DNA from 2 places in the Pseudoalteromonas sp. MM1 genome. Region 2 is predicted to be linked to the other one. Evidence: riboswitches for the same ligand, from Rfam matches in the RefSeq annotation. Region 2 holds a riboswitch; the other holds the start of a gene.
The links. Region 2 has a riboswitch for lysine ahead of lysC (lysine-sensitive aspartokinase 3). Riboswitches for the same ligand answer to the same signal wherever they lie in the genome.
Positions count from the first base shown of each region.

Region 1 (16,729 bases), 1.7 Mb from region 2:
GTTGTAGTGCCCTAAATAAGCAGTCATTGCATTTAGTACAGACTGCGGCACTTGAGAGCCACCAGGGCCATCTAAAAATATCGGCGATTTACCATCAACGGTTTGTGTTAGTGCAGGAAACTGCTCACGTAATTGCGCTATGTTCATGAGCACTCCTTAAGAGGTAAGTACAAAACAATCCAGGTAGCCTGGCTTGCTAGTATCGACTTTGTTCATTGGCGTTGCATTGTGCCAAACCTGACGGTCGTTTATTAGTGCAAACATACCGTCTTTAATTTCCATTTTAAAACACGGTTCAGCTTGCTTGTTTTCGTATACTAGCAGTTCGCCGCCTTCTAAGTTTTCGTGTGAAACACCACATACACAAACATGGTCAAAGCCATCTTGGTGCACACCTTCAGGTGCTGCGGGCGTATCGCTATCAATGGCAAGCATTCTAAATTGATGTATTTCAATATCACGGCCTTCATCAATGCCGGTAAGCTCACAAAACTCACTTACAATGCTTTTCATACCTTGAGACTCAAGTAAGCTCTGCTCTAAATTTTCATAAGTACGCTCAACATTACCCTGAAAGGTATTAATAGAATCGTCTTGAACAAACGCTTTGGCAGCTTGAAGTTTTAGCTCACCATTTTGAAATTTAATTACCGAGTAACGACGCTTACGAAATTCACCATCTGCATACGGATTAGCAGGTAGGTTATCAAAAGAAGGCTTAACCAAATCAATATTTGCTTGGTTAATAAAACGAAGTTGCAGTAAATTCTGGTTGTTTAATGCAGTCATAAAATCTCGCTTAAAATAATGAGAATATTAAAAGAGATTTTAATGCATGTGTGGAGGATTTTCTGAGCATAAATTGGGATATAAAAGATTAAAAGTTAAATTTTAAGATCTAAAATTCTAGTTTATTGAAAATTTAATTCAAAAAAATTGGCTACGCTGCGTAGCCAATTTATTAAATTTAATCACCGCTCTAATTTTATCTCGAAACTATAGAGCGTATTCACTCCATTAGTTCAAATGCGATATTAATATCGCAGCTTTGCGCCAAATAATGAACCGTGTATGTATTGTCTTCTAAAACGCCATCACACCCGCTTATAGACTCTAATTTATAGCCTGCATTTGCAGAAATATTAAAGGTTAACGTATCGCCATGAAAGCTTGTGTAGTTTTCAACGCCGTTATTTACTACACCATTACCATCTGAATAAACTGTAACATCATACCTTGGCTCAAAAATCGTAAAGGTCATCTCTTCTTGATTTTGACATGCTGTACCTTGTAAATACTCACAAAGCACTATCTCATCGCGATCATTTGAAATAAATTCAATCACCTTGCTTTGACCGTCTTGCTCGTAGGTAAACTTACCTTCGACTAATTCAAGTGATGCAGCTTTAATATCGTTTTTCCAAAGCTCGTACCCATCCACATAGTAAACTCCCCATTTTACGAAGTTCTCACCACTATGCTCGTAAATTTCAAAAGGGATTTCATGCTCATGAAACTTATCAGTACTTGTATTTTCAATATAGTTTTCAAAGTAAAGTGATGCGTAAGAAAAGCTTTCTTCTCCCGTATTTGTATCAAACGCTCTAGATACACGCTCAACTACTTGGTAGTCATCATTGCGATTAATAAGCCTATAATCCATTGTATAGTCATTAAAACACGTCTCTAAAGTCAAATCACAATCGGAGCCGTATGTTTCTGTTAGTTGATCGTATTTTCTGCTGCGGCTAAAGCTCCCCCCTTTAAACTCACCTTGAATGGAACTTGTAGAATAAGTGAAGAACACTTGGCCATCTTCATATATTTGTAGCTCATCCCAAATGGTCTCTAAGTCATGGCCTTCTTTAAATAAGTGACGCCCAGTAAAGTTACTCGGGGTAATTTCTTGCTCTTCTTGCCTAACCATTATGGCAACATTTACTTGCTTTTCATCTTCATACTGGCCTTGCATTATTACTTGATAGCCAAGGTCTATATCCTTGGTAATATAGATATCTTCAACGCTATCAGAAGTCGTAATTTTAAGTCCTGCTGCTGTTTGCAGCCAAGTAAAGTCCTCTATTTGCGCTTCATCTATAGTATCGACTACGCTACCTGTCCCATCATCATTTAGCAGTAATTCCTTCACGGTATCTTCAGATGGAATACCTAACGACCAACTACCAACCAAATCGCTTGAGGTTAAATCAATTTGAGGTGCTACTGAATCAAATAACTTAACATGGCTATCACTGTGCCACTCTTCAACTAGTTCCTCGTTACGAAACTTACTTAAACTTTGCGTCATTTGGTACCAGCCGTTACCTAAATCGAAACGTTCCTTTAGTACAATACTGGTCATTACATCTTTACGTCTAACTTCTACTTGAGTGCCATTTTCAACTTCATACGCAACACTTTCATTTAAGACATACTCATCAGAAAAATAAACTCTAATTTCGTCAAAATATTTAGACCAAGTGATCGCAACCTGGTTATTGCCAGTAAATGCGCCCTCTTCATTTTCATTAAGCTCTAATTTGAAAGAGGTAGAGGTAAAGTAATCAGGATTATTAATTAAAAATTGCCCTGATATTGTTTCTGGCTTTTCCACAAATGTAGCATTAATTTCGCAGTCACTGTGTCCACTAAAGGCAATATAATATTCGCCCTCAATATAACCTTCGCAGCCCTCTATTGAATCAACCTCATAGCCCTCATTAGGCACTATATTAAAACCAACTAGCTGAGCAAAAGGCACCTCTTGTACTGCAGGCTGTAGTTGACCAAATTCATTAGATGGAGCTGTTAAAGTCACTCGTGGGTTTTTAGATTGATAGACTGTTTTATCGCTCTGTGTACAGCTACTACCTTGTTGGTAATTACAAATAGTGTATGTTTCGCCATCACCACTAACAATTTCAAAAAGCCATGTTTGCGCATTTTTTTGATATTCGATTACGCCTTCATTTAACTGCGCTTCATACTCTATGCCATCGATTGTTATCGTAAGTGAGCCGTCATCGTAATTAACCCTGATTCGATCTTCTATTACTTGCTCACCAGCACTTTTATAAAGATTAAAACTGCTTTGTAATAAGTTAGGTGTAAACTCTGAATAGCTCAGCTCTTTACTATATTGGTAAATAAGTAAATTTCTCTGAATGTCGTACATGTCCCCTTCAGGAGAGAACCATTTAAACTCTCTTAATAAGTAATAATGACTATCTTCTACTGCAATGATGTCATGGGTTACTTCTGCGCTTAAGTAACAGGTTTCATTAAATCCTTCACAACTGCTAACGGTGTAACCTTCATACTCATAGCGGCGTCTAATTAGATTGCCATCTTCAAGAATCCCTTGGAAAGACGTAGTCCCTAGCCCTAACATAATCGTACCATCGGCAAATACGTTCATATCATAAAGTTGTGACGTGCCAATAAAGCCCTGCCAGCGCCCAACTAAGTCATCATTTGATAAAGACACCGCTTCTCTTTTTATCATCAGGCCATATTGGCTATCGGCAGGATCCGCTGATGTGGTATCTAATGAAACTAGCTGATAGCCTGCTTTTAAATTTTTAGTAAACCAAAAATTTGTTGTACCAACGCTACCGCCTTCATCATAGGTTACTTGTAATTTATTATTAGTCAGCTCCCACTCAAACGGTGCCGAATTATCACTTAAAACAGCGCCGGTCCCATCATCATAGAAAGCAATAGTCTCTAGGTGACTAATGAAATTACGACTTTCTGTTCGCTCCATTTCCCACTCACCGACAATATCTTCGACGGTCAAACTTAAGGTTTTACTTTTAAGAATAAGGTTGGTGGTTTGTATTTCTTGCTTGTTTTGCACCTCAATGCTGTTTTCGTAAACTGTAATATCACTTTTAATATCTATTGTTTTAAAAACATCGTTTTCGCCGAGTACTTGTAACGAGAATGAATTTAAATGCTCATCATAAACAGTTTCAACATCGTCTTCGGTCTGGGAGTATTTATTAATAAGTACAGGAGACTGTAAAGTAACTTCTATTTTACCACTCACTTCTTGCCATGTTAGTGAGCTACCCGTAACTGCATGATACTGACCAGTACCGTTTTCGTTTAAAGTTAAGTGACTGGCTGGATTTGCATAGTAGCGCGGGGAGTTAATTATATATTCACCAACCAATGACTCTTTTGAGCCTGTTACTAAATCTTCATCTTCTTTAATTTCGGTTTTCGTTTGCTCTATTAGGTCAGGATCTTGCTCATTAACGTCCTCTTCAAACTGCTCTGCTGCTTCTTCATTAGTTACTAAATCGAGGGTGCTCTCTACGCCCTCCGGCAGCTCGTAATCAGGGTTATCTACAATAATTTTAATCAGGCTTGCAAGTTGTACTTTTTCATCAGCATCAACATTTAAAAGTGCATTATCTAGCTCATCTTCACTTGTCGGTTCATCACCGTCTCTTACAATCAGTGCATACTCTGCTGTTGTCACATTAGTTGTGTTGACGCCAAAGTTTTCATCACTGTCTAAAATGCCATCATCGCCTGCCTGCGTAGCTAACTTTTTAACAGAACTAAGCTGAGATATAAATTCAACCCCAGGATTTAAATCATCCCGCCCTTTAGCTTTAACTTTTACTAGGGTTTGCTCTAAGGCTTCATCGACATCTAATACTATTGTGTAAACACCATTTTCATCTGCTGTAGCTGAATAAGTTTTATCACCTATGGTTATTTCTACATTTGCAAAACTAATCGTGTTGTCGGTAATTAAGCCATTAAGCGTAACTGCCGTTGAGTTACGTTTAATTAATACTTGCTGAGTAGCGCTTGTTGTTGCTCCATCATCATCTTCTACTGTTACTGTAAAATTAACGGTTACATCTTCTGTAATGTCGGGTGAGAGATAAGTGATTTCATTTGAGTTTGGGTTTTGTGCGCTGAGGTTTAAAGTGGAGTCATGCTGCCAATAATAATTTACTATTTGCCCGTCTGAGTCTGAAGCGCTGGCAGTAAGTGAAAAGCTGGTTTTTTCTTGTATTTCGCCTTGGTCAGAAATTACTACAGAGGGGGCTAAGTTTACAATTTCGTCGCTATCCTCATCTTTATCAAAACTACAGCCAGATACTAAAAAACACGCACTCACAGTACTCGCTATTAGTTTTAATCGGTAGTTACTTTTATTTTCCATTATGTGCTCCGATAGTTATTTAATGCGGAGCTAAAAAATACTTGTTGATTGCTCCCTCAATCATTAACAAATGTTACTGCCACTTATAATTGTTCACTTTTTGTTAATTTTCAACTTTATTTACTAATTATTTTTTTAGAACTTAACTACTGAAAGTTTTGAATTTTATTTTAGCCAATAAAAAACCCGCCTAAGCGGGTTTTTTAAAACAGGTTTAATTATACAGCTTGCTGAATAATTACGTTATCTGCTTTTTTAGTGTACTGAGGCATACGGTGGAAGTTCAAGTAACGGTATGTATCTGCAGCCGTTGCGTTGATTTTCGCCGCGTATTCTTGGTACTCAGCTGGTGTAGGTAATTTACCTAAAATTGCAGCTACTGCAGCAAGCTCAGCTGATGCTAAGAATACATTTGCACCTGTACCTAAACGGTTAGGGAAGTTACGTGTTGAGGTAGAAACAACCGTTGCTTTATCAGCAACACGTGCTTGGTTACCCATACACAATGAACACCCTGGCGTTTCGATACGTGCACCAACACGGCCAAAGATACCGTAGTAACCTTCGTCAGTTAGTTGGTCTTTATCCATCTTCGTTGGTGGAGCTACCCAAAGTTGAGTTGGAATACGACCGCTAAAGCCATCTAGTAATTTACCCGCAGCACGGAAGTGACCAATGTTAGTCATACAAGAACCGATGAATACTTCGTCGATTTTCTCGCCTGTTACATCAGAAAGTAAACGTGCATCATCTGGGTCATTTGGAGCACAAAGGATTGGCTCTTTAATTTCTGCTAGGTCGATTTCTACAACGTGCTTGTACTCTGCATCAGCGTCAGCTTCCATAAGTTCTGGGTTTGCTAGCCACTCTTGCATTGCTGTAATACGACGTTCGATTGTACGTACATCGCCGTAACCTTCAGAGATCATCCACTTAAGCATAACAATGTTAGACTCAAGGTATTCACTGATAGACTCTTTAGAAAGTTTAACAGTACAACCTGCTGCTGAACGCTCTGCTGATGCATCTGATAATTCAAACGCTTGTTCAACAGTTAAATGCTCAACACCTTCGATTTCTAGTACGCGACCAGAGAATTCGTTGATTTTACCTTTTTTCTCTACTGTTAATAAGCCTTGCTTAATACCGTAGTAAGGGATTGCGTGTACTAGGTCACGTAAAGTGATACCTGGTTGCATTTCACCTTTAAAGCGAACCAAAATAGACTCAGGCATATCAAGTGGCATAACGCCTGTTGCAGCTGCAAACGCTACTGCACCAGAACCCGCTGGGAACGAAATACCTAATGGGAAACGTGTATGTGAATCACCACCAGTACCTACTGTATCTGGTAATAACATACGGTTTAACCAAGAGTGAATTACACCATCACCTGGGCGAAGTGAAACACCGCCACGGTTCATGATGAAATCAGGAAGCGTATGGTGTGTGTTTACGTCAATTGGTTTAGGGTAAGCAGAGGTATGACAGAATGACTGCATTGTTAAATCTGCAGAGAAACCTAAACATGCTAAGTCTTTAAGCTCATCACGTGTCATAGGGCCTGTAGTATCTTGCGAACCTACAGTCGTCATTTTTGGCTCACAGTATTGGCCTGGGCGAATACCTGCTACGTTACATGCTTTACCAACCATTTTTTGAGCTAGTGTAAAGCCTTTATCAGACACTTCAGTTACTGCTGGTACTTTAAATACGTCAGTAGCACCTAAACCTAAAGAGGTACGTGCTTTATCTGTTAAACCACGACCAATGATTAGAGGAATACGGCCACCGGCACGTACTTCATCTAAAATTACGTCTGATTTAAGTTCAAAAGTAGAGATAACGTCATCAGTACCGTGGCGCTTAACAACACCTTCGTATGGGTAAATATCAATTTGATCACCCATGTTGAACTCATCAACATTTAACTCGATTGGTAACGCACCCGAATCTTCCATTGTGTTGAAGAAGATAGGCGCTATTTTGTTACCTAAACATACACCACCAACGCGCTTGTTTGGTACGAACGGAATGTCATCACCCATAAACCAAAGCACAGAGTTAGTAGCAGATTTACGAGAAGAACCAGTACCTACAACGTCACCCACATATGCAAGTGGTAAGCCTTTAGTTTTTAATTCTTCTAATTGTGAGATAGGTCCAACTTCACCTGGTTTTTCAGGGTTGATACCATCACGCTCATTTTTTAGCATCGCTAAAGCATGAAGCGGGATATCTGGACGAGACCATGCATCTGGTGCAGGTGATAAATCATCGGTATTTGTCTCGCCGGTTACTTTAAATACAGTAACTGAGATTTTTTCAGCAACAGCTGGTTTGTTAGTAAACCATTCAGCGTCAGCCCAAGATTGAATAATCTTTTTAGCGTGCTCGTTGCCTGCTTTTGCTTTTTCTTCTACATCGTAAAATGCATCAAACATTAACAATGTGTTTGATAGGCCTTTTACAGCGATAGGTGCAAGTGTTTCGTCATCAAGAAGCTCAATCATTGGGGCGATGTTGTAACCACCTAACATTGTACCTAATAATTCTGCTGCTTTTTCTTTAGATACTAATGGAGATTGTGCTTCGCCTTTAGCCACTGCTGCTAAAAAGCCTGCTTTAATGTATGCTGCATCATCAACACCTGGTGGTACGCGGTTGATTAATAAATCTAGGATGAACTCTTCTTCACCTGCTGGTGGAGTTTTAATTAGTTCAATAAGATCAGCCGTTTGCTGAGCATCTAATGGCGCTGGTACGATACCTAACGCGGCACGTTCTTCTACGTGTTTACGATATTCTTGTAGCACAATATTGCCCTCTTGGTGACGTGAAAGTATTCGGTAGCGCCTCATGCGCAAAAAAAAGTAACCCAATACTTATAGTATTCTAACGCGGGATTATAAAGCTTTTATGTATAGATGAAAATCCATCCAGCTAAGCAACTGATTATACCGACTATAAATATTATGAATAGTGGTAAGCGTAAATTCTATTTTCATGAATGTTTGTTAAGTAATAATCATTCTTGTTTAATCAGATCAATACTGCGCATGCTGTTTTAAAGGTATAAAAAAACCCAGCACTAAGCTGGGTTTTTAAAATAAGGTAAGTAACTATTAACGCTTAACTTTTACACGTTCAATAGATTTTACATGTGCTTCTACACGACGGTTTTCAGCGTGAGCTGCTTTAGTGTTAGCTGTGTTTTTAAGACGCTCTTCACCTAAACCTACAGTAGTAATGCGATCTTCAGCAATACCATCTTTAATTAGCTCTTTAGCAACGTCATCAGCACGCTTTTTAGAAAGCATCTTGTTGTAGTTTGCATTACCTACAGCTGAAGCATGACCTTCAAGTAGTACTGTTGTATCTGTGTGCTCTTTTAAGAACTCAGATACTGAAGCGATATCAGTAAAGTACTGTGAACCAACTTCTGCTGAATCATGCGGGAAAGTAACGAGTAAGCTAGTTGTTACTTCACGGTCTTCATATAAAGTACAGCCATCGCCATCAACAGCGTCTGTCATTGGTGTGTTAGGACATTTATCATCTTTATCTAAGATGTTGTCGTTGTCGCTGTCTTTAGGTTGTACAGGTACTTCTACTACTGCTGTAGGCGCTGGCTCTACCGGCTTTTCAGGCATAGAGTTTTGGCCAAATAAGTAGTTAATACCAATTTTAGCACCTACATCTGTGTAACCTTTATCAAGACCTTGATATACCGCAGTTTCAGCGTTTACGAAAAAGCCGTCTGTAATAAAGTGTTGGTAACCAACACCTGCGTTTAAGAATGTGTTGTCATCGACTACGTCCATTTCTTTAATACCGAACAAGCCGTAGAAAGGACCGCCGTCAAGGTGGTAAAGCGCATCAATACCGTAACGCTCGCCGTCAATATTATTACGATTTCCCGCAGCTTTATCGAACGCATTAAAGTCCATATCTGCATACTCAAGGCGTGCGCTCCAGTAATCGCTGAAACGGTAACCTGCTTCTACACCCCAGCCAGTTGACTCGTTTACATCAAGGCCAGCTTGAGCGCGCATGTTTTCCCATGACGCATCATAGTAGTCACCAAATGCACCAATGTAGAAACCTTCTTCTTTATCGGCAGCGAATGTAGACGCGCTAGTTGCAGCTAACGCAATTGCAATTGTAAGTGATTTTAATTTCATTGTTTTCTTCCCATTTTAACAACTTAGAAAATTGTAGCTAATTCTGTACTAGCTCAACCAGTTTTGTACACACTACCCGAGCTTTTGTTAATCAATACTTAACGAAAAATAAAGTTTATAAATTTTTTCAACGATCTACAGGCATTCCAACCACCAATTGTAGGTTAAGTAAAAATTTTTACCTAATCTACAATTAATAAATAATGGTATTTTATAAATAGTTACTTTTTATGAACGTGCACAATACCACTGAGTATATAACTGCTCAATCATTGTACACTGCATTATGTAAAAATGACTATTTATAATCAAAAACTTACATATATTTACAGTACTTAAGTACCGCAAAAAGTTTGATAGCCCTTGTCGTCTTCACCAGTCTCTTGAAAGCGGACTAAATTAGCTGTTTTATCATATGGGTTACTCATCACAGTTAAGAAGTCACTTAACAGTTCACTCTCGCCGTGTTGATTATATTGCGCAAGGATTTCTTCGACGATGTGATTACGCGGTATAACCCTTGGGTTAGCCGCTCTCATTAGGTTATAGCTGTTTTCATCACATCTTTTTTGCCATAACTGGGCCCATTGCGTTAATTCATCTGGTACTTTGCCACCATTTATTGACTCGGTTAAGGCATCAAAGGTATTGGTGTAATCGAGCTTATGCTCTTGAAATAATAATAATAGCTTACTGACAAGTTCCACATCTTCTTCGTTATGACCTGCTAAACCCAGTTTTTGCGCCCACATTTGATTGTACAGCTCGTTAAATAGCGTTGAGAACTGGCTGATTATAGGCGTCATTAAACTTACAGCTTGTTCGTCGTCATCATTTATCAGCGGTATTAGGCTCTCAGCTAATCGTGCGCAGTTCCAGCTCGCTATGTTTGGTTGATTACCATAAGCATAACGACCTTGCTTATCAATTGAGCTAAACACGGTATCAAAATCAAAGCTATTCATCATTGCACACGGGCCGTAGTCGATAGTTTCGCCGCTTATCAAGGTATTATCAGTATTCATTACGCCATGAATAAAGCCCACTCGCATCCAGCTAATAACCAGCGCTAGCTGACTATTTATAACGGCTGCTAAAAAGTCTAAATAGCGCTGTGCCCCTGTTGATTGAATACTTGGGTAATGCCGCTCAATAGCTACATCAGCTAATTTTTTTAATCCCTCGACATCACCTTGAGTTGCTAAATATTGAAACGAGCCAACCCGAATATGGCTACTTGCCAAACGGGTAACAATTGCGCCAGGTTGTGGTGGATTACGATAAACAACTTCACCAGTGCCTACAACAGCCAAACACCGCGTGGTTTTAATGCCTAAGCCATGCATAGCTTCGCTCATAATATATTCACGTATAGCTGGACCTAGTGCGCACCGCCCATCGCCACCTCTAGAATACGGGGTAGCGCCAGAGCCTTTTAATTGAATATCCCACAGCTGGTTTTTATCATCACTTATAGCACCGAGTAAATGTGCTCGCCCATCACCCAAACGTGGTGAAAAGCGCCCAAACTGGTGCCCAGAATAACCAAGCGCTACCGCCTTTATTTGCTGTGGCTCATTGCCTGCAAAGGTACTAGCGCGCAGCTGTGGCTCAACAACTATATTAAACTGCTTAGCTAACGATGCGTTCCACAGCAGCAATTGCGGGGCAGCAACACTTGAGGGTTGATCCTCTATCGCGAAATTATCTGCTATGTCTGTGTATCTTGGCACTAGATTCATGGTTAATCCTCTGTTTGTTGGCTTATGCCTACACGGTTATCGCCCACACTGTAAGCCACAATTAAACTCAGCTCTTGCATGCTTAAACCACTTTGCTTTTGCATTTCGTTAAAAAATGCCTGCGCAGCAGTGAGTGATTTTTTAGTTTGCAGCCCGCCATCAATTATTTTATGCGCTCTTAGGTAACTTTCTACATCCCGCGAAAGTAAAAATGTATCTTTACCAAGCGCTCTTAAAGCATAGGGGCCAGTATTTCCACCTAAACGAGCGCCGTGTTTTTTTAAATGCACCCATAAACCAATAATATTATCTGTTGGCCACTGGGCAATAAACTTGCTAAAACTGCCATGCTCCTGTGCTATTTCGTGGATCATGTAAGCATTTTCAGGAATCGTTTTAACTTTTTTATAATTACGAATAATGCGCTCATCCGTTGCTTTTTGCTCTAGCATATCGGGCGGCATCATTAATAACTTATCAACACTAAACTGCCAAAAAACCTCTCTAAAGCCCGGCCATTTGCTGTTTATTACCGACCAATAAAAGCCACTTTGAAAAACCTTTCGGGTAAATTCTTCAAGCCAGTCGTCGTCACTTAACGTGCTTAACGCTTTTTTAGATAAAGGTTTTGCGAGTAATAACTTAAGCATTTTTTCAGAGCCTTTTCGCTCTACCGCTCGCTTATAAATATCGCTAAATTTTTCCATACTTATTAAATACCTCGCTGCTTATAGGGTTAGTGTACGAGAAAAGCAGCCAATACGTAACCACCGCTATTTTCGATGAGCTAATCTATATTTAGCAGCTTGACACCTAGACGGCTAAAATGTTTTAATCGCCGCAATTACCCTATTTAAATTGTATTTTGTTAAAGCCTTAGCGTTAAAACAAAATACAAAGGGCTAGAAGAGGTGCGTTATTCAGGTAGCGTATGTTAGGAGCGCAAACTCCAGTGAGCATACGCCAGGGGAATACCGCCGAGAGGTAAACGCTTTTGCGAAGCAATTACTTCGGGCGACTAGGTTGAATCCTAGCGACTGTCACCAATAGCAGCTTTAAAGCAGCTTATTAGTTTGGTGGAGAGCTTCTGGTCTTAAATAATAAGGCCGTGCGCCCTATTATTTTAAGCCCATTCGCTCTTCGAATACTGTTCGAACGACGTTAATGCGGCTCACATCATACAGCCTCCTTAATATCTCGAACACCTTATAGGTTCGTAAGAGATGATCAACAACTTCAATTTAGACGACTACGCACTGTGGACAGCGCTTGTTACGCCGTTTGATCAACAAGGTAATGTTGACTACGACACGCTCACAACACTTGTTAGCGAACAAGAAGCGGCACACAACGGTATTTTACTGCTCGGTAGCACAGGTGAAGGCTTAGCCCTTACGCTTAAAGAGCAGCAAGGCATTGTTGAGCACGTGTGCCAATTAAAACCCAGTGTACCGCTTATGGTTGCTGTGGGCGGTAGTAATTTAGCCCAACAAAAAGAATGGGTTAGCTACTGTAACCAATTACCTATTCACAGCTACTTATTAGGCTCGCCTCTTTATGCAAAACCAGGGGCTGTAGGTCAAACACATTGGTACGAAAGCTTATTAAACGAAAGCGCGCATCCGTGTATGTTGTACAATGTACCTGGGCGCAGCGGTGTAAGCATTCCTATCGAAACCATTGAAAACTTAAAAGCGCACCCAAAACTTTGGGCCTTAAAAGAAGCCAGTGGCAACATCACCCAATTTGAAGCATACCGACAAGCCGCGCCTAATTTAGCGCTCTACAGTGGCGACGATGCACTTATGCCCTACTTTGCTCAAGCCGGTGCAAAAGGCTTAATCTCGGTTGCGGCCAATGCATGGCCTTTACAAACACACGAGTTTGTAAAACGTAGCCTAAGTGGCCAACATCCCAATCTATTTGCTCAGTGGACTCGCGCTATTAATAGCCTATTTGCTGTAGCAAACCCTATTCCCGTTAAAGTGCTAATGCACCAACAAGGCCGCTTAAGTAGCCCGTTGCTGCGCCCACCTTTAACACACCTTGAGTTAACGCAAACCGATTGCATTACCACTGCAAACGACACCATTTTATCTTGGCATTAAATACAGGTTTTTATAATGAGCTGGTTAGAACTACTAAATAATTTAGAATCGGGCGCAGTACGCGCAGCATCACAAAACGAAAGCGGCCAATGGGAAGCTAACGTAGAAGTAAAACAAGGCATTTTAGAAGCCTTTAAAAATGGCACTAACACTGAGTTTGCAGGTGGTTTTGTAGATAAACACAACCTTGCACCGCAAGAGTTTAGTACTGACGACGGCGTACGTATGGTACCTGGTGGTTCAAGCGTTCGCCGTGGTGCATACGTCGCTAAAGGCACTATTATTATGCCACCAGCGTACGTAAACATTGGCGCATACATCGACGAAGGCACTATGGTTGATAGCCACGCATTAGTAGGCTCGTGTGCGCAAGTTGGTAAAAACGTACATTTGAGCGCAGCTGTGCAACTTGGCGGTGTACTTGAACCAATTGGTGCAAGCCCAGTCGTGGTTGAAGACGATGCATTTATTGGTGCTGGTTGTGTCATTGTTGAAGGCGTAGTTGTTAAAAAAGGTGCAGTACTGGCACCAGGCGTACGTTTATCTGCAACCATTCCGGTATACGACTGCGTTAATGAGCGTCAGCTTGATAAAGGCGAGCCAATTCCAGAATACGCAATTGTAATACCTGGCTCTCGCCCAGCGTCTAATGAATGGGCTCGTGAGCAAGGCCTAAGCATGTCGTGTGCGTTAATTGTTAAATACCGCGACGAACAAAGCGATGCATCGTTATTGCTAGAAGAGGTTTTACGATAATGAGCTTTTTGAGCACGCCTATCAAGGCCGCCGTAAATACACTTACTCAGCAACTTGATACCCCTTTTTTTGTTTACGACTTAGACAAACTAAACGCACACCTTACCCGTTTAGTTGCGCAAACCGATGTAAAGCTTTGGTATGCAGTAAAAGCCAATCCGCTTTCTAAGGTTATTCAATGCCTAGACAGTGCAGGCTTTAACTTTGACGTAGCAAGTAAAGGTGAGCTTGAACAAGTACTTGCACAAGGTATTAGTTCGCAGCGCGTGCTCAACACAGGGCCTGCAAAGAGCCCTAAACAAATTAAACACTTTATTGAGCGCGGCGTGCGTATTTTTGTTGCCGAAAGCCTCAATCAAGTACGTTGGTTAAACCAACAAGCGCAGCTGCAAAATACGCAGCTGCAAGTATTACTGCGTGTACAACTACGCTGGCCTGAAGGTGAAAAAAACCCACTAGGCGGCGATAGCCTAACTCCGTTTGGGCTTGGCTGCGATGAATGGCAAGCGCTCAATACAGGCGATTACCCAGCACTTAATTTTGATGGCCTGCATATTTTTCAGTGGGGCAACATGCTTAGCACGCAAAAGCTAAGCGAACTGTGGTCGCAAATGATTGCACCGCTTACAGCCCTTGCCAATAACTTAAATATAAACCTTAAAATTTTAGATTTAGGGGGCGGTTTAGGTATCCCTTACACATCAAACGATGCAACACTTGAGTGGGATGACCTTATAGGCGCGCTTGCTAAAATTAAAAAAGATGCAGGTGTAGATGAACTCTGGATGGAGCTTGGCCGTTACGCTGTAGGCGAATGCGGTCATTACGCTAACCCTGTAGTTGAGTGCAAACAAAACTACGGCCAACAGCAAGTGATTTTAACCGGTGGCATTAACCACCTATTGCGCCCTGCAGTTACAAGCCAAGATTTTCCTGCGGCGTTACTGCGCGAATCAACAGCGCCAAAACAAGCAATGAGCCTATATGGCCCATTATGCACAGCCCTTGATTGTTTAGGCGAGCACACCCTACCAAGCGATTTAAACGAGCAAGACTGGCTGGTATTTAGCCAATGTGGCGCCTATGGTTTTACCGAAAGCATGCCCTATTTTTTATGCCATGAACTGGCAGCAGAATACGTGTTACACAATGGTGAGCTCACCTGTGTACGCCAAGCAGAAGATGCCAGCCACTATTTAAGGTAATAAACATGAGCATAACAACACCCATTAGCCAAGAAAATATTGTAGTAGGGGAAGTGGCAAACGGCTTACCACTCACTATTCCTGTGTATCGCTTAAAAGGCAATGGCAGCGGACCAAGTGTTTATATTCAAGCAAACATGCACGGCGCTGAAGTACAAGGTAACGCGGTTATTTTTCAGCTCTTAGAGCAATTAAAACAGCACAATTTAAAAGGCGACATTACCTTAGTACCTTATGCTAACCCTATTGGCTGTAATCAAAAATCAGGGGAATTTACCCTTGGCCGATTCGACCCGATTACCGGCACTAACTGGAACCGTATGTATCACTATAATAGTGATTTAGTCACCCAGTTTGCACACGATCATAGCCAGTATGACGATGCAGCTTTAAAAAGTAACTTTAAACAAGCCCTGCTTGATGAAATAGACACTAAACTTAACGGCCCAGCTTATTTACTTAATACGGGTAAACGCATTGCGCTTAACCTGCAAAAGCTTGCACACCAAGCCGACATAGTTCTTGATTTACACACAGGGCCTATTTCAAGCAAGCACTTATATTGCCCAACGTATGCAACCGACAGCGCCCGTTATTTTAATATAGAACATGTACTGCTGATCCCAAGCGACTTTGATGGCGCCATGGACGAAGCCAGCTTTTGCCCATGGTGGCATCTAAGTGATGCACTTAGTGCAAAAGGTAGGGACTTTAACGTACAAGTTGAAGCCTTTACAGTAGAGCTTGGTAGCCAAGAAAAAATAGACTTAAAAGAAGCACTCAACGATGCAAATAGCATATTAAGCTATTTAAATCACAAAAATGTGTTAGAAGATGCACCACACAAACCGAGCAATATAACCCGCTACGCATGTCATTTAGATGACTACTTTGCTTACTACGCCCCTATTGGCGGTATGGTTGAATATGTAGCCCCACTAGGTGGGCAAATTAAAGCAGGCGAGCCTATTGCACATGTTTTGCGTATGGAGCGCTACTTGAGTGAGCAACCATTACAAACATTAAGCCTTGATTGCGATGCAATTGCTATTTTGCATTTTGCCTCGGCAAGCGTAAACCAAGGTACTGAGCTTTATAAGTTTTTTACCAACGTATTTGAGCTATAACACTTGTTGTAGCTCCCCCTTCTCATTGCGTGAGAGTAAGTTACTTAACTTACTAAAAAAGCGGCTTTATGCCGCTTTTTTTTGATCTGTGATAACCGTGTAAACGTAAAGTAATCAAATAAGTGTAAATTCAGTGAAAGTTCACCGTTACATATGTAAAAACACGTTATAATTTATAAATCTACCCTACTCTCAAAGGAATATACAATGAGCTGGCGTTATTGGATTGCACTCACGGCTTTACTTAGTACTCCCACTTTTGCCCAACAAGAGGTGAAAGAAAACGAACAAGACAACGATATAGAGCTTGTTAAGCAATGTATTTTAAACGAAGTAATTGGTGGCGATGGTAAGCAAACCCTAGACGACCTTCGTAAAAAATGTTCAGCGCTTGAGGAAAACAAACAACTTACCGCACT
Region 1 is NZ_AP027922.1:211,930-228,658, reverse strand. It holds gene QUE46_RS01080 (cysteine desulfurase-like protein) at 1-147, opposite strand, end outside; gene QUE46_RS01075 (2OG-Fe dioxygenase family protein) at 157-789, opposite strand; gene QUE46_RS01070 (hypothetical protein) at 1,010-5,188, opposite strand; gene acnB (bifunctional aconitate hydratase 2/2-methylisocitrate dehydratase) at 5,407-8,004, opposite strand; gene QUE46_RS01060 (OmpA family protein) at 8,314-9,372, opposite strand; gene QUE46_RS01055 (YdiU family protein) at 9,708-11,114, opposite strand; gene QUE46_RS01050 (DNA-3-methyladenine glycosylase I) at 11,117-11,821, opposite strand; lysine riboswitch at 12,013-12,209, shown strand; gene dapA (4-hydroxy-tetrahydrodipicolinate synthase) at 12,338-13,222, shown strand; gene QUE46_RS01040 (2,3,4,5-tetrahydropyridine-2,6-dicarboxylate N-succinyltransferase) at 13,238-13,978, shown strand; gene QUE46_RS01035 (PLP-dependent decarboxylase) at 13,978-15,183, shown strand; gene QUE46_RS01030 (succinylglutamate desuccinylase/aspartoacylase family protein) at 15,189-16,310, shown strand; gene QUE46_RS01025 (phospholipase A) at 16,518-16,729, shown strand, end outside.
Region 1: linked by a shared signal. The riboswitch ahead of dapA (4-hydroxy-tetrahydrodipicolinate synthase) and the one ahead of lysC (lysine-sensitive aspartokinase 3) in region 2 are both predicted to bind lysine.

Region 2 (16,729 bases):
AACAACTTACATTGGTTAATTTCAAAAATAAAAACTAAAAAGCCCCCACTAGTTATAAACTAGCGAGGGCTTTTTAAGTGCTAAGTAATAAGTTTATAAAGATAAATCTTCTTTAGCACGCGTTAAATTATGAGATACCAGTGAGTTTTTAGAGATTTGATACGCTTCGTATAAATCTTAAAGACCTGCAGTGTCTTTTTTGGCCATCATGCGGGCTACACCGCGGTTACTTAATGCGAACGATGTAAGTTCGCGTACTTTTAAACGTGGGCCACGGCTTTCTTTTAATAAGGCAATTGCTTGAGTACAAATGGCTTCAGCTTCTGCATAGTTTTTAGATTCTACATTAAGTGCACATCTATTAAATGGCTGTTCAAACTCTGGGGCGGCTGTTACAGAATCTTCAATAACCATTAATTTGTAGTCACTTTGATCAGCCATTGCAGCAGCTGAGCAAGTTAAGAATGAGCCAAGAGCGATGGTTTTTAAAAGTGTACGTTTCATGATTATCTTCCTGTTTGGTTAGTCGTGCTTGTTGCCGACAACTTAACTTTAGATAAATCCTCTTGCCCCGACAAACGATAAAAACAAACCTAATAAGTGAGAAAATCTAACTTAAGAGTTTATTCTACAATCTTTTTACAAATGACGATTAACCGCCTAAAAGCTATAATTAACTCGTACAAACTCAATAATTTACACAATAGTTACCTATTGCCATAAAAGCATTAGTGTTGTAGGTTTGTTAATTAACCCAAAACTTACAAGGATTGTCATGATTAAAAAAACAAAAAATATAATTTTTTCTAGCTCAATTTTATTACTATGTGCATGTGGGGGCTCCTCAGAAAACGAAGGCGATATTATAAGTTCCGACCCTGCAGTATGCGCTAGTCAAACAGCACAAAACGAAGCCCTTTGGGACTACCTTCAAACAGATTACCTTTGGAGTGAGCAGCTAAATACCTCAACAAACCCATCTACATTTGACTCATTAAGCGATTTAATGACCGAAGTTAAATCCCAAGTAGAATTAGATAAATACAGTTATGTAGTCACAGCGCAAGAATATGAAGACCGATACCTTAACGCGAGTTATTTTGGTTATGGTTTAGCAAACAAAATAGAATCTAACGGTCTTCTTGTAAAGTATGTATTTGACGATGGTAACGCAGCAGCTATGGGGTTAACCAGAGGCTCATTAATCACCATAATGAATGGCGTAAATATTGAAGAAGCAATAACCAACAATACGTTTGACTACGATGCCTTATTGGGGCCCAAAGAAGAAGGCTATACAGTAGACGTAACATGGATAGATTTAAACGGTGAAGAACAAACCGGCACTATGGCACGCGCAACGGTTAGCACGAACACTATTCTAGACGCCCGCATATTAGAATCTAATACAGGTAAGGTTGGCTACCTGGCCTTTAATAGCTTTATTGAACGCAGTGCACAAGACTTAGATGACGCATTTTCGTTATTCGAGCAAGAGGGCGTTTCAGAGCTAGTACTTGATTTACGCTATAACGGTGGCGGTTACCTTAATGTAGCTAAACAGCTAGCAAGCCAAATTGCCGCAGATCAAGTGCTAGGTAAACCGATGTATAGTTACGAATATAATCAAAACCGCAAATCGAAAAGCACAAATTTTGAGCTAAGTAGCAGCAACCCTCGCCTGAATTTACCTCGAGTTGTAGTGCTCACCACTGAACAAACATTGTCTGCTAGTGAATTGGTGATAAATGCGCTAGAACCCTACATTGATGTTCAAGTGGTTGGCGCAAGCACAGGAGGAAAACCTGTTGGTATGGATGTTAATGAACTTTGTGACCACGTTGTGTTTGCTATAAACTTTAAGATAGCCAATTCAGCTGGGTATAGTGATTACTTTGATGGTTTACCTGCAGATTGTTACGCCGAAGATACCATTAATTCAGATTGGGGCGATACCAAAGATCCTCTTCTAAGCGAGGCTCTATACTTATTAGCTAATAACACTTGCTCAACAACTCAAACAAGCCAGTTACCTAAACAAAAATCGCTTTATAACAATTTTGGTCTATTCGATAAAAACACGATATAACCCTTTTAATTGCAAACAAAAAAAGCCGATGCAGGGTTACCCTTTCATCGGCTTTTTTATTGCGCTATAACGTTTTTCATAAAGATAAATCTTCTTTAGCACGCGTTAAATTATGAGATACCAGTGAGTTTTTAGAGATTTGATACGCTTCGTATAAATCTGAAAGACCTGCAGTGTCTTTTTTGGCCATCATGCGGGCTACACCACGGTTACTTAATGCAAACGATGTAAGTTCGCGTACTTTTAAACGTGGGCCACGGCTTTCTTTTAATAACGCAATTGCTTGAGTACAAATGGCTTCAGCTTCTGTGTAGTTTTTAGATTCTACATTAAGTGCACAGCTATTAAATGGCTGTTCAAACTCTGGGGCAGCGGTTACAGAATCTTCAATAACCATTAATTTGTAGTCACTTTGATCAGCCATTGCAGCAGCTGAGCAAGTTAAGAATGAGCCAAGAGCGATGGTTTTTAAAAGTGTACGTTTCATGATTATCTTCCTGTTTGGTTAGTCGTGCTTGTTGCCGACAACTTAACTTTAGATAAATCCTCTTGCCCCGACAAACGATAAAAACAAACCTAATAAGTGAGAAAATCTAACCTATAGACTTTAGTCTAATACCTACTTTAATTAGCATTTCTTTCACTCTTAAAAAATACAGTAAAAACAAGTAAGTTACCTACTTTGGCATTTAATTTGGTAGAGGCCACCTGTACATAGAACCTGAGTTAGTTAGCAGTCAACTTTTTATGTGGGTTTAAAAAAAACATCTTTTTCCACCCTTGCCTTTGTGTTGTAAAAAGCCACGGCATAGGCATAAGCGATAATATAGAATAATGCACATGAGGTTGTTTTCCTGCAGCATTACCTGTATCACCTAGTAAGCCAATTTGGCTGTTTATGCTAACTACATCCCCTGCATTTACATGGTAGTCATTTAAATGTGCAAAATAATGCACTCGCCATTTTGCACCTAATACCGCAACCACTTTGCCACCTCGGTTTAGTTCACCTGAAAAAATAACAATACCGCTTGTTGCAGCAACCACAGGCGTATTTTTAGCGCCAAAAATATCAATTCCTTTATGCACACCAGAGCGCCCCCACGGCTCATACCAAAACGTATTGTGGTTCCAATCCTTACTTGTAGCGCCTTGCACAGGAATTACTAGTTTCTCAGGAATGAGTAAACCCATTATTAATAAAATTATAACTGCGCCCAAAGTCCACTTTAGTAGTTTCAATGCATTACCTTTGCTGTGAATAGTCATTAAATTATTAATTACAATACCTGAACGCATTGTGAGTATTATTTGAGTTATATCAATCTTGTTAAGTTATTCCTCTGTTCTGGTCAATCAAAACTGCTTCATCTTTAAAAGCTTGAGGGTAACTCTTGTGTGATTTTTTAAACTCATACCGTTTCCTTAATTTATTGACGTTAATGTCTCAAAATTAAGTGCCCTATGGAATTAGGCCTGAAGAGCCACTTATAGCAACCGATAAATAAAACCGTTACTAGGCATAAAATTTTTACATGTAGTTTTTATAAGATCTTTATAAAAAAATTTTATTACACGCACAAAAAAGCCCCTACCAAATATAAATCGGTAGGGACTTTTTTGTGACTCTCGCTAATTAAATTGCTTTATAAGGCAAGCTCTTCTTTAGCGCGAGTTAAGTTATGAGACACTAATGTGTTTTCAGAAACCTGAACTGCTTCGTATAAATCAGCTAATGCTGCGGTATCGTTATGCGCTTTTAAACGTGCAACGCCACGGTTGCTTAAAGCGTACGATGTAAGCTGGCGTACTTTAAATTTAGGGCCATCTGCATCTTTTAATAGTGCAATAGCTTTAGTACAAATTTCTTCAGCTTGAGCGTAATTTTTAGATTTAACGTTAAGTGCACAGCTATTGAATGACTCTTCTAGAGGCATTGGAGCCGTTTCGGTTTTAATAACCATAAGTTTGTAGTCACTTGAATCAGCCATTACAGCTGCTGAGCAAGTTAGTAATGAGCCAAGAGCGATGGTTTTTAAAAGTGTACGTTTCATGGTTTGTCTTTCCTAATTAAGTTAGTCGCGCTTGTTGCCGACAACTGAACTTTAGAGTAATAGCTCAGCGCCGACAAACGAGAAAAACAAACTCAATAAGTGAAGAAAATTAACTTATAGACTTTAGTCTAATATACGTACAAATTTAAATGTTTAACAGCGTGTAAACCAGCGTAATTACTGCTTGTTTTGAAAAAGGTTTTAAAACGAATCTTATGCAGTAGCTACGTATACAAGCCAGTGAACTGTGCAAAAATCGGTCTTTAAAATTTATTTTGTTTTTATGCTTTTAGCGACTTTTCCCACGCTCAAGCCTTGCACTAAAATTGAAAAAACACCATCGCATAAATTAAAACTAGTAAGCCCCTCGGCGCGACGCTAATTTCAAATATACTCAACGTGTTCGTGACATCCATAATCTAGCTCTCTTAAATTTAAAGCCTTATAGGTAGTTTCCACTTTTATGATTTGCACTTTTTAACCATGCAACGCAAAAAGCCCACGTTAAGAATAAACCTAACATGGGCTTTTTATACACTGGCTTAATTAAAGCATGTTTAATGCTTTTTTATAGCGCAAGCTCTTCTTTAGCAAGTGTTAAATTATGCGATACCATTGTACTGTTAGACATTTGCGCTGCCTCGTACAAATCAGCAATAGCTGCTGTGTCATTATTTGATTTTAAGCGAGCAACACCGCGGTTGCTTAACGCGAATGACGTAAGTTGGCGTACTTTAAATTTAGGGCCGTCTGCATCTTTTAAAAGTGCAATTGCTTTTGTACAAATTGCTTCAGCCTCAGCATAATTCTTAGATTTAACATTAAGAGCACAGCTGTTAAATGACTGCTCTAGTGGCTGTGGTGCAGTGGCTTGTTCAATAACCATTAATTTATAGTCACTTGTATCAGCCATTACAGCAGCTGAGCAAGTTAATAAAGAGCCAAGAGCGATGGTTTTGATTAGTGAGCTTTTCATGATTATATTCCTGTTGAGTTAGTCGTGCTTGTTGCCGACAACTGAACTTTAGAGAATTACCATAAAAACGACAAACGATTAAAACAAAACCAATAAGTGAAGAAAATTAACTTATAGACTTTAGTCTAATACCAAACTAGTAAGCAATACATAGCAAGTGCATTAACTATAATTAGTAAACGCCAACCAATTTAACTCTCTTATCAATCGCAAACCTATAAACTCCCTCGTCCATATGTCATAATCTAAATAATTCATAAATTTAGTAACTTGGCGCATATTTGTGCATTTTAAAGTTAACTACTTAGGGTTTTACCATGGCATATCAAGAGCAAAATCAAGCAACAATTTATTGGCACGATTATGAGACCTGGGGGGCGAGCCCTCAAAAAGATAAGCCGAGTCAGTTTGCCGGTGTGCGCACCGATCTTGATTTAAATATAATTGGCGAGCCGCTTATTGAATATTGTAAGCCGCAAGCGGATTACTTACCGCACCCTGAGGCATGTTTAATTACCGGTATCACACCACAAGTGGCGATGAAAAAAGGCTTGGTTGAAGCTGAGTTTATTGCAAAAATTCATGCCGAATTTAGTGCGCCAAACACCTGTGTGGCTGGTTATAACAGTATTCGCTTTGATGACGAAGTAAGCCGTTATAGCTTTTATCGCAACTTTTACGATCCGTACGAGCGTGAGTATAAAAACAATAACAGCCGCTGGGATATTATTGATTTAGTACGTGCATGTTATGCGCTGCGCCCTGAAGGTATTGAATGGCCGTTAAAAGAAGACGGCAGCCCGAGCTTTAAGCTTGAGCATTTAACGGTAGCTAATGGCATTGAACACGCCGCTGCGCACGATGCGCTAAGCGATGTAACTGCCACTATTGCACTGGCTAAACTTATAAAAGAAAAACAACCAAAGCTTTATAACTTCTTTTTTGGGCTGCGGAATAAAAAAGCCCTTGGCGATTTAGTTGATGTATTTAACATGACGCCGCTGGTACACACATCATCGCGTATTCCTGCAACGCAAGGTTGTACTACGTGGGTAGCACCTATGAGCTTTCACCCGGTAAATAAAAACGCCGTTATATGTTTTGATTTAACCCAAAACCCGCAAGTATTGCTTGATTTAAATGTAGAAGAGTTGCGTAAGCGTTTATACACCAAACGCGTTGATTTAGCCGAGGGTGACTTACCCGTTGGTTTAAAATTGGTGCATTTAAACAAGTGCCCTATTTTAGCGCCTGCTAAAACGTTATTGCCTGAAAACGCAGCCCGTTTAGGCATTGACCGTGAGCAGTGCCTCGCTAATTTAGCTATTTTAAAAGCCAATACCGAGCTTCGCGATAAAGTAACTGAAGTGTTTAACGAAAAAGGCGATTACAGCGCGACCACTAATGTTGATTACTTACTTTACGATGGCTTTACAAGCCATGCCGACAAAGCTAAATTTGCGATTATTCGCGATGCTAAACCAGAGGAACTCGCTGGCTTAAATTTAGATTTTGAAGATAAAAAGTTCAATACATTACTGTTTAGATACCGTGCACGAAACTGGCCTGAAACGCTAAACCAGCAAGAGCTTGACCAATGGCGTCAGTATTGCCAAAACAAGCTAATGCACGGGGAAGATCAACCCTCAATAAGTGCACAAGATTTTATGATCACTCTTGAAAACTTGGCGCATGAGCACGACGACAGCGAAAAGAACCTGACCATTTTAAAGGCACTATATAACTACGCACAGAGCATGTAATTTGCTTAAACCTTACTTGTAAAACGCATATAAAAACGCGACGCTTTAGTGATAAAGCGTCGCGTTTTTTTGTTTATAAATATCTATACCACTCCAAACAAAACGAAATTTTTGCACAAAGAGAAGTGAATGAGGAGTGAATGAGGAGTAAATGAGAAAACATAAGCCAATAATAACTTTGCCTAATCACTTCCTCTATAAGCGCAGCGCCTCATATTCTCTTTGTGAATCATTCACTTTAATTACATTATTTTTTATGTAGCGCTTCTATTCGTGCAAGTAAGCTTGATGTGTCGTATCGCCCGCCGCCGAGTGCTTGTACGTCAGCGTAATATTGATCAACCGTTGCAGTCATCGGTAAAGTAGCGCCATTGTTTTTAGCTTCATCAAGCGCGATGCCTAAATCTTTTCGCATCCAATCGACTGCAAAACCAAACTCGTACTCACCTGCCCACATTGTTTTATAGCGGTTTTCCATTTGCCACGAACCCGCAGCCCCTTTTGAAATGGTTTCAATTACTTTTTCACCATCAAGCCCTGCTTGTTTGGCAAAGTGTAAGCCCTCGGCTAAGCCTTGCACTACGCCGGCAATACAAATTTGATTAACCATTTTACATAACTGCCCTGCCCCCACATCGCCTAATAATTGGCTAAAACGGCTATATGCCGCCATTACAGGTTGCACTTTAGTGAAAACAGCTTCGTTACCGCCTGCCATGACTGTAAGCACACCGTTTTCAGCACCTGCTTGTCCGCCTGATACGGGCGCGTCTATAAAATCGATATTTTGCAACGCTGCTTTTGCAGCTACTTCACGGGCTACTTCGGCCGATGTAGTGGTATGGTCAACTAAAATGCTATTAACGGCCATCCCCGCTAAAACACCATTATCGCCATAAACAACCGCACGTAAGTCATCATCATTACCTACACACATAAATACAATATCAGCATTATTAGCAGCTTCTCGCGGCGTGGTGGCCAAGCTTCCTGCAAACTCATCTACCCAACTTTGCGCCTTTGCTTGAGTACGGTTATATACACACACATTAAAGCCCGCTTTTGCTAAATGCCCTGCCATTGGGTAACCCATTACCCCTAAACCTATAAATGCAACATTGATTGACATAAAAGTGCCTTATTTTCCTGCTAACTTAGAAACTATGCCCGATTATGTCAATCGGCTGCTTAAAAAGCGAATTAAGTCTTTATAAATTTCCAACGTAAGGAAATAAGTAGGTAACCATGGATAGTATTTATCAATTTAGTGCCCCTTTATATAACAGCGAAAGCTTTGCGCTTAGCCAGCTAAAAGGCAAAACAGTACTTATTGTTAATACAGCAAGTAAATGTAATTTTTCGGTGCAATTAAGTTCGCTAGAAAAGCTCTATCAAGAATATAAAAACAGCGGTTTCACTATATTAGCGTTTCCGTGTCATCAATTTGGCCAAAACGAGCCGCTTGATAACCTCGCGATTAAAGACTTTTACCAAGGACAATTTGACGTTTCGTTTAAAGTGTTTGGTAAGGTAATGGTAAATGGGCCCGAGGCGCATCCGCTGTTTAATTATTTAAAGTCGCATACCCGTGGTATTTCTCAAAACCGCGCAGTAAAGTGGAACTTCACAAAGTTTTTAATTAACCCACAAGGCCAGCTCGTTGCACGATATGCGCCGCGCACCAAGCCCGAAACGCTTAAACAGGTCATTGAGGCAAACTTACCTAGCGCGGTGAGCGCTAATAATTTAAATAACACTAAAATAATACCCAACTTTAATGCTTTAAAAGGTGCTTAATTATTCTAAATCAATAAACTGGTGGTTACTCAAGCATGCTTTATTAAACTAGTTTAAGGTTATGTATAACCCAATCCGCAATAATGCTTAATCATTTTTAGGGGCTAAACGTGTCGCTATCTGCGTTAAAAAACTCTCATTTACGACTGCATGGATGCACAAGGTAGAGCAATGCAGGAGCAATTGCCGAGAACAACTAAATAGCGATTTTTTTGCCTTGTTATCAGCACGTTTTTCCATCCTCAAAATAGATCACTTGATTATGCGAATTGGTATAACAGCTAAGCTTTGGAGTAAATAACATGAACATTGCTTTTTTTAGTACGCAAAAATACGAACAGCCTTTTTTTAAGCGCAGTACTAACAAATACCCTCAAATAGAGATTTGTTACATTGAGCAAGCACTTACCGAGCAAACAGCACTGCTTGCTAACGGGTTTGATGCGGTGTGTGTATTTGTAAACGACACGGTTAGTGCAGCCGTAATAGAGCAATTGGCAGAGCTTGGGGTGAGCACTATTTTACTTCGCTGTGCAGGGTTTAATAATGTTGATTTAACTGCCGCCAAAGCTCAGAACATAAAGGTATTACGAGTACCTGCATACAGCCCAGAAGCCGTAGCTGAGCACTGTGTTGCACTTATGCTTACCCTTAGCCGTAAAACACATAAAGCCTATAACCGCGTACGCGAAGACAACTTTGATTTAAACGGTTTATTAGGCTTTAACTTACATGGCAAAACAGTTGGAATTATAGGCTGTGGTAAAATTGGCCTTGCACTTTGTAATATTTTAAATGGCTTTGGCGCGCATGTTTTAGTGTGCGACCCTTATGCAACACCTGGCAACTACACCATTACCGATTTAAATTCGCTGCTTACTCAAAGCGATATAATTTCACTGCACTGCCCACTGAATGAGCAAACACACCATTTAATAAACGACAATGCATTTAATAAAATGAAACCTGGAGTAATGCTAATTAACACTTCGCGCGGTGCGCTACTTAATAGCAAAGCCTGTATAAATGCGCTTAAAACTAAAAAGCTAGGGTATTTAGGGCTTGATGTGTACGAGCAAGAGTCGGAGCTATTTTTTAAAAACCATAGCGATGAGATAAACCAAGACGATATATTCTCGCGCTTAGTGAGCTTTAAAAATGTATTAGTAACAGGTCATCAAGGCTTTTTTACTCAAGAAGCCCTTAACGAAATTGCCAATACCACCATACAAAACGCAATAGAAATTAGTGAGCACAAACCTTTAACTAATGAGGTGCTATAAAGCCGTTGCCCGTAAATTTAGCTTTACCCGTTTTACTCTATTTATAACGGGTAAAGCTTAAAATACTTTAGCCAAACGCAACGTTTGCAAAAACAAGGGTCATTAATATCGGGCAAACAAAACGAATGTATTGAGCAAACCAGTAATGCGTGCCACTGCTGGCTTTATGAAGCTTATTACCGCGTTTCCACATCCAACCTGCAGTTATAAAGTAAAACAGCCCCATAAGCGGGAGTTGGTATTGGGTAAACAGCATAATTACTAAACCAAATAACCACTCAAAATTTAATATAATGGCACTTGCGCATACAAGCACAACTAAACTTACAGCCCACGTTGCTTTAGTACGATCTACGCGGTGGTTTTCTACTAAAAACGCAACCGGTATTTCTGTAGTAGAAATAGTAGATGTCACTGAGGCAATCGACATTAGTACAAAAAACAACAAACCTATAAGCAAACCTATTTCGCCCATGGTGCTAAATAACTCAGGCAAAATAGCAAATATCAGCTGCCCTTCGCCAATTAGTTTACCACCACTAAACACCTCTACCCCGTTATGCTGTGCAACATAAATGGCAGGCACTATCAGTAAACCGGCTAAAAATGCCACGCTGGTATCAAGCAGTGCAACGCTTGCAGTTAGTTTTGGCAGGTTTGCATCTGGCTGCAGGTACGAGCCATAAATCATCATGCAGCCAACCCCTAATGAGAGCGAGAAAAACGCCTGCCCCATTGCTGCAATAATTAAATTTGGGTCAAGCACTTGGCTAAAATCAGGAATTAAATAAGCGGCAAACCCTTCGCTGGCGCCTTCTAAACTGGCGATATAAAAAATTAAACCTATTAGTAGCACCAATAACAATGGCATTAAACGGCGCGACCAAGTTTCAATCCCCGATTTAACCCCTTTTAAAATTATACTGGCGGTTAAAATAAGCATAAGCGGCGTAAATATAAAATTTCGCACCATAGAGTCGCTGTGTAAAAACTCGCTTGCTGCACTAAAACCAAAAAATGTAGTAATAGGCTCTATCGCGTAAGAGAGCATCCACCCAGCTACAATAGAATAAAAGCTAAGCATAACCACAGCGCCCGCAAGGCCTATATACCCGGCGGCAGCCCCTACTTTTTTGTTGGTGTTTTGCCACGCATTACCCAATGCTTTTACTGGGTTTGCTTGCGCTTGGTGGCCTAAATAAAGTTCGGTATAAAGCGCAGGTAGCGCAAGTAAAAATATAACAACAAAGTAAACCAATAAAAATGCGCCGCCACCATGGTTGGCCGCCTGCGTAGGAAACCCCCATATATTACCTAAACCCACTGCTGCGCCTGCAGCGGCTAAAACAAAACCAAACCGGCTTTGAAATCCATCACGCACTTGTGCCATATATCTACAAATTCTGTTATTCTTTGATTATTGTGAATTAAACCATATTTAATGCCAACTGAGTAATAAAATTGCTGTTGGCATAAATAAGCGCTGTTAACCGCTCATAATTACAGCACTCACTTATTTTAAGCGCGTATGACTAACCACTTTTTTAAAAACACCTTAAGCATTGCTCCCTCTTTTTATAGCGATTTACCCCCTAGCAACAATACTATTTTAGTGTTTAATGCAAGCACCCTTAATGTAGAACACCTCGATTTAACCCAGTACCTAAGCCCGTTTGAGCTAAGCGTTATAAATCGCCGTAAACGCATGCAAGCAAAGCAAGAATATCTAGCATCGCGCATATTGCTAAAGCAGCTTGCCAAGCATACCCAGCCCCAATACGCGCACGTACCGCTTAATAAAATGAGCACCCTCTTTAATGAAGAGTGCTCAAAACTGCAGCTCCATATAAACCGCAGCGTTATTAATACCTGTATTTCGCATTCTCATGGCTTAGTTGGTGTAGCTCTTAATGTTACTAAGGCTGAGTTTGGGTTTGATATTGAAAAAATAAGCTTAAAACGCCCATTCGAAAAGCTCGCAAAGCATTTTTACAATAAGGCTGAAATTGACTTAATTACCGCCCCTTTGGCTATAAAAGAGCAAGCCTACTGCTTTTTTAGAATTTGGACCTTAAAAGAGGCACTCGCTAAAGCAACAAGCCGCCCAATAGCGCAATTGCTTAGCCCAAATGTATTTGATGAATTATCTTTGTTAAACCTTACAGCATCGAGTAACACCATAATGGTTGCCAATGAGGGGTTTGATATAAGCGTGGCGCATAAAAAAAGCACCGACTGGCGGTGCTTTATGCTTAAAAATTTAGATACTTAATTACTTGGCATATAAGCCTAGGCAGCGCTTTCTAATAAGCGACTGTGTATTGCTTGCACTACGGTATCTGACTCGCTTTGCTCTACTAAAAAGCATAAATTGTGCTTACTTGCACCATGACAAATTAAACGAATATTAAACTCTTTTAATACGTTCATTAAGTTCATTTCGTGCTGGCGTAGCTGTATTTCTGAGCCTATTAGCGCCACTAAGGTTAAGTTATTTTCAACCGACACATGGCAAAATTCAGCTAGCTTATCTAAACACGCTTGCTCAAGCTCAGGGCGCGAGGCATTGGGTGCGTTATCTAAGGTAATAGCAACACTAATTTCTGAGGTAGTCACTAAATCTACCGATATATTAAACTCACTTAAAATGGTAAATACTCTGGCCAAAAAGCCACTTGCTAATAGCATTTCAGGGCTTTTAAGCGTGAGCAATATTTGGTTTTTACGCTGCGTTACAGCGCGTATACCCGGCTGCTGTGACTTTTCACGCTCAATCCACGTGCCACCGCGCTCTGGCTCGCGGCTAGAGCCTACAAATACATTAATATGGCTGCGGCTGGCTGGTAAAATAGTGGCTGGGTGCAATACTTTTGCGCCAAAGGTGGCCATTTCTGCGGCTTCGTCAAAGCTTAAACGGGCAATTGGCGTTGCCTTTGCACATAAGCGTGGGTCTGTGCTAAATATACCCACTACGTCGGTCCAAATATGTACGCTTTTAGCGTTAATCGCCTCAGCAAGTAATGCTGCGCTGTAATCTGAGCCACCACGGCCAAGCGTGGTTGTTTGGCCAAATTCGTCGCTACCAACAAAACCTTGAGTCACAATTACTTGCTCATCTAATAACGGAATTAAAATCTCTTTAGCCGCTTGCGCTGTGGCTTTAACATTGGGTGTTGCTTTACCAAACTGGCTGTCGGTTTTAAGTACTTTACGTACATCAAAACGGTCGGCATTTAAGCCTTTTAAACGTAGCACTTGTGCAAATAAGTACGACGATAAGCGCTCACCAAAACTAAGTAGCTCATCGTGCTGCTGATCCGTTGTTAGTGTTTCAAGTGCTAACGTTTGAAACGCTTTTAACGTTTCGTTAAAACCTACGGCTAAATCGGCATCAAGCGAGAGCTCATCTAAAATTGCTTGCTGAATAGCTAGCACGCCGTCAATGTGCTCTTGGCGCTGCTCTGGGGTAATGCTTGATTTACACAGTGCAACTAAGTGATTAGTTACGCCGGCGCTGGCGCTCACTGCTACAATACGCACGCTTTTATCTGCAACAATAATTTCGCTACAGCGACTCATCGCTTCAAAGTTTGCAACACTGGTTCCGCCAAATTTGGCAACGATGTAATCTGATTTTGCGCCTGGTACTGTTTGTGGCACTGATTGGGTAGTCATTTAGTCTCCTTTCGCGGTATTTTAACCGCTAAAAAACAAGAAGAACTTGGCAAAGGAATGCATTTGATGTGTCCGCTGCCAGAAGCTCTCCACCTATATTGGTGACAGTTTTGAGGATTCAGCCCCATAAACCGAAAAACAATAGCGACGTACTAGTGTTTTTCTCGGCGAGTACTTCCCTCTTTAATGGTTATGGGCGTTCGTCACCTACCATTAAATACCTAAGTATCGCACCTCTTCTGAATGTTTTATTAACCGCTGGCTAATAAAACAAAGCCCCGCTAATTAGCGGGGCTTTGAAAGTTATCGTTTAGACGTCTAGGTGTCAAGCATTTATAGTAAAAATTAAACAAAACCACCCATAAAGTAAGCGCCTGCATAACCTACGGTATAACAAATTAATAATTGCAGCGATAATTTAAAGTAGCTCGTAAAAGTAAGTGCTTTAAGTTTGCTCATGGCAATAATACCCGCTGCAGAACCAATTATAAGCATTGACCCACCTACACCTGTTGCATAGGTAAACGACAACCAATGTTGCTGGCTCATTATTATATCTGCTTTTAATAGCGCAGCAGTAAGCGGTACGTTATCGACCCCTGCAGATAGTATTCCCATTAAATAGTTAGCGTACTCAGGTGCCATTACTGTATATAAATCGGTAAATTTACTTAAAATACCAATTTCTTTTAATGCGCCAACAAGTAAAAGCACCCCAACAAAAAACAGTAGTGTGTCGTATTCTATCTCGCGAACAAAATCGATGATGTCTTTGTTTATGTCTTTTTTACGCATTAAAAATTGCGCCACTAAAAACATAACCGATAAACCAAATAAAAATGTGAGTAGCGGCGGTACGCTATAAATTACGCTAAGGGTTAAAGTACTTACCACGGTTGATAAAAATATGATGGCGATGGTAATGTCAGTTTTTTCTATCCGTTTTTTTTGCGAGCCCACAAACTCTATTTGCCCTTTCATACCAACAGAGAGCAAAAGCGCCAGTAACATTACACTTATAAACGCAGGCGCTATGAGTAGTAATAAGTTTGCAATAGACACTTTGCCATCTAAAAATATCATTAAAGTAGTTACATCACCGGTAATTAACGACACTCCACCCGAGTTAACCCCAAACACAATAAGTGTGGCGTATTTAATCAGCTTTTTAGCTTCCAGCTTTAACGACATAACCACAGCAAGTGATATAAGCGTAGCGGTCACATTGTCAGAAATAGACGAAAACAAAAACGCAAAGCCCCCCACTAAAAACATAAGTTGTCGTTCACTAATGCTTTTAGGCATAACCCGGTGCACAATGTTTTCTATAAATCCTTTTGAATTTAAATACGCAACAAAGGTCATGGCGGCCATTAAAAACAGCCATAGCGAGGCTATTTCTAATATGTTTTCGTTAAGAAGGTGCTGAATAGTTGCAGGGCTTTGCCCATGGAGTGGGTTAACAAAAAGTATAATCCAACAAAGCGTGCCAAAAAAGAGTGTAGTTTTGGCTTTATTTACGTGAATTATATCTTCTATAACGATCAGTAAAAAGGCAATCGCTATTAGGGTTAAAATTATCGAGGGGAGCATGGTAGTTAAATAACCTTTGATATAGTTTTAACAGGACACATAAACAACTTGCGTTTAAGCGTTCCTAATTTTGGTGCGGATTCTAGCACCACAGATATGCAAAAACTATTATTAAATGGTCTTAAAAACGAATACCATATGCAGGTAAAATACGTAATAATGAGTCCTTTTTAAGAACTCAATAATAAAATACTAGGATGTTGTAATCTCTTATGATCCCAGCTAAAAAGCTGCTAAATACCCTTAGCGAACATTGGGGTGTGTTAGAGCTATTATTTAAACGTTTTAAAATGGCCGACTTTAGCCTAAAAGACGTACAAAATGCCATTAAGCAAAAGCAGCCCACGTGGACAAACGAGCGCATATACAAAGAAACAAATCGTTTGCTCAATCAAGATATACTCATTCCATTGGCTAAATCTTCTCAGCTTGAAATTAACCGTGCCATTGCCGACTTTGCCACCTTTTTATTACAAGAAGAACACCTAGGCTTAGCACAAGAAATTAGCGTTTTGGTTGATGATTTAGCCCGTCTAGGAAAGCGTTTAGATAATGCCGGCGAAATGGAAGACTTTGACGATTTACGCCGCTATAGCCGCATTATGGATGATCGGGTACGTAAAATAATGAAGCTTTACGCGCACAACGAAAACGCTATTTTAAATATTGTTGAGCAAGCTAAGTCTGATCACGCTGTGCAATCTTTGCAAAAGCGCTACAAAGCCGTAATAGAAGCCTTTGACGAATACATAGAGCCGATGCTTGAAATGGTCGATATTCGCGGTGATTTTCATGCCTGCTTTACACTTATTGAACAACAAATAAGTAAGCAAATAGAGCACATAGAGCGCTCGGGTAAAGCCTACAACGACAAACGCATGCTTGAGCAATTACGTACCCGTATACTCGAAATGCATTTAGTTGGCCGAGAAAGCTTACGTAAAAGTGCCGATATGCTTATGCCACTGCGCGAAGAGCTACGCCGTAATAACTTAATTACCCGCCAAGCAGCAAAAGTGCTTGGCCTTGTGCGTAAAAATGGCGTAGACAATATGCTAAGTGCGGTACAGCCAAACTTTGTAAGCGATGCGCAGCGCTATTCGCTTGGCCAGCAGCGCCATATAGTGGCTTACATGGCAAGCCTGGTAGAATTTGAACACGAAGAATACCAGCTTCCAGAGCAACAAGACGTACCGGCTTTTGTAACGCCTAATATTCCTGACTATCACGATGTTAAAACAAGCTTTGCAAAACGCTTTAATAAAAAACGTAAAAAGCCCCAGCCATTACTGCAATTTTTAGATGAGAGCTACCCCGATCTAGACGCCGACGAAATGCTATTTTTATACCAAAAACTAGTCAGCGACAGTGAAATTCACATTAGCCAAAGCGATGAAAAAACACGCGTAAAAATAGCCGGCCAACACTTTTCGTTATACCCATTTAATTCAGCGCCTCAACCAGATACACAGGCAGACGAGTAACACATGACACATATA
Region 2 is NZ_AP027922.1:2,176,056-2,192,784, forward strand. It holds partial or broken gene QUE46_RS09875 (hypothetical protein) at 94-504, opposite strand; gene QUE46_RS09880 (S41 family peptidase) at 776-2,089, shown strand; gene QUE46_RS09885 (hypothetical protein) at 2,166-2,576, opposite strand; gene QUE46_RS09890 (M23 family metallopeptidase) at 2,816-3,331, opposite strand; gene QUE46_RS09895 (hypothetical protein) at 3,736-4,143, opposite strand; gene QUE46_RS09900 (hypothetical protein) at 4,712-5,119, opposite strand; gene sbcB (exodeoxyribonuclease I) at 5,437-6,882, shown strand; gene QUE46_RS09910 (NAD(P)-dependent oxidoreductase) at 7,130-8,011, opposite strand; gene QUE46_RS09915 (glutathione peroxidase) at 8,128-8,679, shown strand; gene QUE46_RS09920 (2-hydroxyacid dehydrogenase) at 8,982-9,962, shown strand; gene QUE46_RS09925 (sodium-dependent transporter) at 10,030-11,352, opposite strand; gene QUE46_RS09930 (4'-phosphopantetheinyl transferase superfamily protein) at 11,491-12,234, shown strand; gene lysC (lysine-sensitive aspartokinase 3) at 12,252-13,637, opposite strand; lysine riboswitch at 13,712-13,884, opposite strand; gene nhaD (sodium:proton antiporter NhaD) at 13,983-15,230, opposite strand; gene QUE46_RS09945 (hypothetical protein) at 15,443-16,714, shown strand; gene QUE46_RS09950 (hypothetical protein) at 16,718-16,729, shown strand, end outside.